One region of the Thalassotalea sp. LPB0316 genome, then DNA from elsewhere that is predicted to be linked to it. Evidence: predicted binding sites of a transcription regulator. Region 1 holds the regulator's gene; the other holds the start of a gene.

Region 1 (3,429 bases):
ATACCGTTAACGACAACATCAATATGGTTATCAACAGCGCCGGTCGTTGCTACTGCGCTACCTTTAAGCGCAGGGAAAGCCGGTGGTAAACCTTCACCATTAGGTTGGTGACATGCCGCACAGTGGGCAGTGTAGGTGGTTTCACCTAAGCTCATTAACTCATCCATTGATAGTGATGCGCTCAAAGAGGCTTGTTCAGCAGCTTTGCGTTCAGCAATTAATGTTTTTTGATCTTTAAGCCACTGGGCATAACCCTCTTCGGTTTTCACTTCAACAACAACGGGCATATAGCCGTGATCTTTACCACACAGCTCAGCACATTGGCCGCGGTATATGCCCGGTTCATCGACGATTGTCCACGCTTCATTGATAAAGCCCGGGTTGGCGTCTTGCTTGACGGCAAACGCAGGCACCCACCACGAGTGAATAACATCGTCTGAGGTGATCAAAAATCTCACTTTTTTATTAACGGGAATAACGAGGTGATTATCAACTTCCAACAAATAGTTTTCACTTTTTGGCGCGTTGCCAACACGGTTGTCAAACTGGTCTCTTGGTGTCGTTAATACAGAGAAAAACTCAATGTCTTGGTCAAAGTATTTGTAGTGCCATTTCCATTGCGAACCAGTAATTTGAATGGTGATATCTGAATTTGAGTTATCTTCCATTTTAATTAAGGTAGAGGTTGCCGGAATGGCCATGGCAACCAATATAACAATGGGTATTGCCGTCCAAAGAATTTCAATTTTGGTACTTTCGTGAAAGGTTGCTGGCTTGACGCCTTTAGATTTTCGATGAAAGAACATCGACCAGAACATCGCACCAAATACGATGATACCTATTGCCGTACATATATACATAACGAACATATGTAGGTCGTATACTTCTTGACTGACGGCCGTTACACCTTTGGTAAGGTTTAATTGGCTATCTGCCCAAGCTGAACTGGAAAGTATGCTTCCCAACAACAGCCAACCCAGGTTACGTCTTTTCACTCGACATCCCTCCCTCTTTTTTTAAAGCAAGAAACAGCCCTCAGTTTGAAGCGTAAAACACAGATCACTGTTGCTAAGTTCTGCTTATTTATTATTTTCTGGGTGACGCAATAGAATTGTTAGCGCGATTGCGTCGATCTTATAGTTGTAATAACGATTAATTTTTGGGTGTTTTCTAATCTAGAATTACTTAATTTTTAATCAAGGTCTAGCGTTTTTTTTCGAAAGGATTAAAAAAAGTTTAATAATTTCAGTGGAGTAACTACTCTAATGTGGGTTTTGTGAGGTGTTTAATATTTAGTCGTGTTTTGGTGGGTTAAAAGGCAATTAAGATACAAAAAAGCCAACACTGTGGTTGGCTTGTTGCATTATATTTATTATGTAGTGTTAATTTAAGCTTGTTACATCCAGTCGGCGTTTCTAACTACACCAACTGCTAACCCTTCAATGTGAAATGCTTGGTGAGCTAAGTCGACTTTAATTGGGGCAAAGTCTTCATTTTCAGCGTGTAAGTAGACAATATTTCCTTCGCGTTTAAAGCGTTTGACGGTTACGTCGTCTTCTACCCGAGCAACAATGACTTGACCATTTTTTACATCTTGAGTGGTATGAACGGCGAGTAAATCACCATCGAGAATACCTATGTCTTTCATGCTTTCACCATTAACACGAAGTAGGTAATCTGCACTTGGGTGAAATAAATTCCCATCAATTTTGTAGGTATCTTCAACGTGCGCTTGCGCTAAAATTGGTTCACCAGCGGCGACTCGGCCAATTAATGGTAATCCTTCTTCTTCAATGAACTCGTCAGCTAATCGAATACCGCGGGACGTGCCAGGTAACATTTCGATGTAGCCCTTTTTGGCGAGCGCTTTTAAGTGCTCTTCTGCTGCATTAGCTGATCTAAAACCAAAGTGTTCAGCGATTTCCGCGCGCGTTGGCGGCATACCGGTGGCGTTTATCGACTCTTTGATCAACTCAAAGATCTCACTTTGTCTCTTTGTTAACTCGCGCATATTAACCTGTTGTTTCGTACAGTGGTGTATTTATTGTCAGTATATAGCCCAAAATGGCAAACGCAAGCTTAAATGTTGAGTTACAACATAAAGTTGTAATCATCGAGCGATCCTGTGGCATCAAGCTCAATCGCTTTTTGTCGTTCATCTTCCGTTAAAATGTTTACAAAAGGCGTGTTTCTGCGCAATTTTCGCATTCGCTTGTCGTACTCGATCACGCCTTGATAAAAGGCATCGGGATCGTTTGGGGCAATATCGAGCAAACTAAACCAGGTTAAATAAGCACCATATCCCATGCGGCCGTCTTCGCGTTTTTGCTCTAGCGTAGCTTTGACTTGTTCAATTAATTCAGGTTTAGCCAATACTTTCTTCGCCATGGCCTTGTGGATCGCTAAGATTTGCTTATCGATAAAATCATCGCGAATAGTGGTTTTCTTGATTTGGTATGGCTTTTGTCGTCTCGATCTACTTCGGAAAGTCATCAGTACAAACAACTATAAGTATATGTGTCTAGTGCAAGTATATTTAACGAAAGCTTCTTTAGGCAAGCTTTGCTTGACATATTATGTCTAATGGGTAAGGATACCAATCATGTAGTTGCAAGGATGTAGACAAATGTTAGATTTTTTATTCTTAGATTTTAATACCTTATATACTGTCGCATTAGTAATAGTTGCCGTCATTGGCTTATTAGAGGGCTTGGGTATTTTACTAGGGATTAGCTTAGTCAATCTTTTTGACGACCTTCTACCGATAGACATTAACCTTGATGCTGATATATCTCAGACAGGATTGTCAAAACTATTGAGCTGGTTGTGTATCAATAAATTACCCGTGCTAGTTTGGCTGATCGTGATTCTAACTTCCTTTAGTATTGCTGGCCTTTCGCTAAATTATTTTTCTATTCAATTTTCTGACGAAGTGCTACCGAAATGGTTAGCTTTTGTACTTGCTTCTGCCTCCTCTATATTTTTAACAAAATGGTTAGCTAAACCATTAGCTAGGCTAATGCCAAAGAATGAATCGAGTGCGGTATCTGTTGATAGCTTAAATGGCTTAATTGGCACTGTTACTTTAGGTAAAGCATCGAAAAATAATCCAGCAGAAGCCGTTGTTCAAGATAGCTTCAACCAAAAGCATTATGTTCTGGTGGCACCGGAATTGGATGGTCAAATTTTTAATCAGGGAGAGCAAATCATCTTGGTCGAAAAGACTGAGAATCATTGGTTAGCAATTCCATTTAAATAAACTGTAGTACTAAGGAAAAAATAATATGAATGAGATCAATATGGATGGCTCAAATACCCAGTTCATTTTAATTATGGCTGGTGTCGTTGTTTTCGCGTTTTTTACCATTGGCTTAATCTTTGCCAAACTTTACGTCAGGGCGACTAAAGAAATCGCTTTTGTTCGAACGG
Region 2 (3,429 bases), 440 kb from region 1:
TGCGTGAATACTTTTCCCTTGCCGTTTCAAGTACTGGCGTTTGAAGAGCAAATCGATAATGCCTGCGCGTGTCGCTTCTGTGCCTAAACCGTCGGTTTCTTTTAATTGCTTTTTGATCTCTGGGTTTTGAACAAATCTAGCGATATTGGTCATTGCCCCTAGTAAGGTTGCATCAGTAAATGGTTTGGGTGGTTGTGTGGCTTTGGTGATCAGTTCACCGGTTCCACAATGAAGTACATCACCTTTATTTAATAATGGTAGTTGCTCTTTTTCTTCATTGTTAGCATTAAATAACTGCTTCCACCCCAAGTTTTGTGTTTTCGTACTTTTAGCTGAAAATAATCCACCCGCTATGTCGAGCTCAAGTGCGATTTCATTAAATTGAAAGTGAGGGTAGAACTGAGCCAAATACTGACGACAAATCAGTTGGTAGACATTTTTCTCAAAGTTGTTAAGGCTAGCTGAATTCACCGACTTTAAGGTTGGAATAATCGCATGGTGAGCACTTACTTTGGCATTGTTCCAAGCTTTGCTTTTTATGCTGGCATCGGCTTGGCTAGCAGCTTTTGCTAGAGGCTCTTCTGCTTGGCTGAGCATAGCGATAATTTGTTTCGCTTCGCCAAATTGGCTGGTTGGCAAGAAGCGACAATCTGATCTTGGATAAGTGATCAGTTGGTGTTTTTCATACAGCACTTGGCAAATATCCAATACCAGTTTTGCATTCATCGAAAATCGTTTGGCGGCATCGATTTGTAATGCCGATAAATTATACGGCAGTGGCGGTGCTTGCTTTTTGTCTTTATTTTCTGCTTTGGTGACTAGCGCTTGCTGGTCGGTTATGCGGGTAATTACGTGTTCAGCCAGTGCTTTATTGATAATGCGCTGCTCGCTGTCCATATGAGGCTCACACGCCTGACTCGGTTGCCATTTAGCCGAAAATTGCTCACCTTTGGAGGTTGCAAGCTTTGCCAAGACCTCGTAATAATCGTGGGGCGTAAAATCCGCGATCTGTTGATCTCGCTCAACGACTAAACCAAGCACCGGTGTTTGTACTCGCCCCACCGATAACACCGCATTAAATCCTGACTTTTGTCCTCTGATCGTTAACGCTCGTGTAAGATTTATACCATAAAGCCAGTCGGCTCGTGAACGAGCAAGTGCCGAAACCGATAACGGCATAAAATCTTGGTTAGATTTGAGGTTTTGCAGTGCTTTTTTTACTGCTTGTAAGTTTAAATCGTTGATCAGCAGGCGCTGAACTGAGCGTTTTTTATCGTCCGGAATATTGACGTAATTAATCACTTCATCAACTAGCAATTGGCCTTCTCGATCTGGGTCGCCGGCGTGAATAATAGCTGAAGCTTTTTTTATTAGCCGAGTTAAAATTGTCAGCTGTGTTTTACTGGTTTTTTTCGGTACTAATTGCCAGGTTTGCGGCTCTATCGGTAAATGCTCGAAATGCCATTTTTGATATTTACTATCGTAAACTTGTGGTTCAGCTTGCTCTAATATATGGCCGATACACCAACTCACAATATCGCCATTGCCAACCTCAATATAGCCGTTTTGTTTTTTATGAGGCTTAGGTAGGGCAGCAACAATTGCTTTTGCTAAACTGGGCTTTTCGGCAATATATAAATTCACAATAACACGTTACTTTTTATCAATTGCTCTATCATATACTGAATTTTTATACAGTTAAATAGTTTGTTAGCCAAAATTAAAGCTATGATAAGCTACCGGCAATGTTTTATATTTTGACGTTGTTATGACTCAAGCTCTCATCCCCAATCCATTTGTTCGTTGGCACTTTCGTGACTTCCAAAAAAGAGGCTACTCGATTGAACAAATTTGTCAGCAATTTTCGGTACCTGAAACGGTTTTTACCAGTGAGGGCAAGGATGTAAGTGCCGATGGCTTTGCCGAAATGATCAAGCAAAGTGTCGTCGCCATTGACGATGAGTCTTTTGGTGGTATTAGTACCAGCTTACCTGTTGGCAGCTTTCGCATGATGACCTATGCCTGTATTACCTGCCAAACACTCAAACAAGCGATTCATCGCACGTGTAATTTTTACCGCCTTTTGAGTAAGCAGATTAACTGGCGACTCGATATCGGTGAGCAACAATCTAAGCTGGTGTTCGACACTAATTTAGCGGGCACAACAGGTGCGAGTCATAATTATTTTATTATATTTACCAGTTGTATTATTTGGCGCTGGTTGAGCTGGATGATTGATAAGCCAATCGAGTTGTCGCAGCTTACACTTAATTTTTCGCCTGCTTATGCTAGCTCTTATCTTCCTGGCTTGTTTAAAACTCAAGTGCACTTTGAGCGAGAAGAAAGCGCTATTTACTTTGATAATAGCTTACTTGATATGCCAGTTAAGCAAACACCTGATAGCTTGCAGACCTTTTTAATTAACGCGCCGCAGTGTTTAATGTCGCATTATCAATCAAGCATGAGTTTGACGAAAAAAGTGCAAGAATACTTGGAAGATGCCCAATACATCGGTGAAACCAATTTACCTCATGCCGCTGAGCATTTCTTTTGCAGTGAGCAAAGTTTAATTCGCGGCTTAAAGCAAGAGGGCACTCGCTTTAAAGATATTCGTGAAAAAGTCCGCAAGCAAAAAGCCTCTTATTATTTGGTCAAAACCAAGTTAACTAATCAACAAATTTCAGCGCAATTAGGCTTTTCTGAAGTGAGCGTATTTTATCGAAACTTTAAGAAGTGGTTTGGCGTTACCCCGAGTCAATATCGAGAAAATCCGCAAAGAGCAAGCCAGCATGATAGTAAAGCTCAGTGATTTGTATGTAACTGTCATGTTGTTGCCTATTGGTTAAGGCATAATCAATAAAATTGGCTAGATCTTGGTTATACGTGGTTATGAACGAATACTTACAGGCAACACCTTATTTTAATTATAAAGACCAAAAAGTTGTCGATTACTTTGATAGCTTACCTATCTGTTCAAATGTTTCGGCTATCGAAAATGCGATAGCGATTTACTATGCTGTGCGCGATGATTTTGCCTACGACACAACAGGGGCGTTTGATGGTGCACCGACTTTAACCGCTGAATTTTGCTTTAACCAGCACCAAGGCTATTGTTTGCCCAAGAGTGCTTTAATGATCGCCTTGTGCCGAAAGGTTGGGATACCTGCAAGAATAGGTTTAGCCGATGTGAAAAATCATCTAGCAAATCCAAAACTCCTCGAACAACTGAAAACCGATGTCTTTTCAATGCACGGTTATGTCGATTTGTTTTTAGCGGGTAAATGGGTTAAAGCAACGCCTGCATTCGACAAAAACTTGTGCGCCCGACATAACATCAGCCCGCTTGAGTTTGATGGTTTAGCAGACTCTATTTTCCACGAGTTTACCGGTGAAGGTGATAAACACATGGAATATTTAGTCGATCACGGT

The links. The regulator LexA, encoded in region 1, represses DNA repair genes until DNA is damaged. The targets are predictions, from matches to a motif close to TACTGTATNNNNATACAGTA.
Region 2: LP316_RS00575 (DNA topoisomerase III) is a predicted target of LexA. The motif match lies at 1,681-1,700, and genes of this name have one in related genera.

The regions. Positions count from the first base shown of each region.
Region 1 covers NZ_CP062946.1:569,353-572,781, reverse strand. The annotation lists gene coxB (cytochrome c oxidase subunit II) at 1-995, opposite strand, end outside; gene lexA (transcriptional repressor LexA) at 1,397-2,011, opposite strand; gene LP316_RS02550 (hypothetical protein) at 2,092-2,493, opposite strand; gene LP316_RS02545 (YqiJ family protein) at 2,627-3,259, shown strand; gene LP316_RS02540 (flotillin family protein) at 3,285-3,429, shown strand, end outside.
Region 2 covers NZ_CP062946.1:125,693-129,121, reverse strand. The annotation lists gene LP316_RS00575 (DNA topoisomerase III) at 1-1,644, opposite strand, end outside; gene LP316_RS00570 (AraC family transcriptional regulator) at 1,769-2,809, shown strand; gene LP316_RS00565 (transglutaminase-like domain-containing protein) at 2,890-3,429, shown strand, end outside.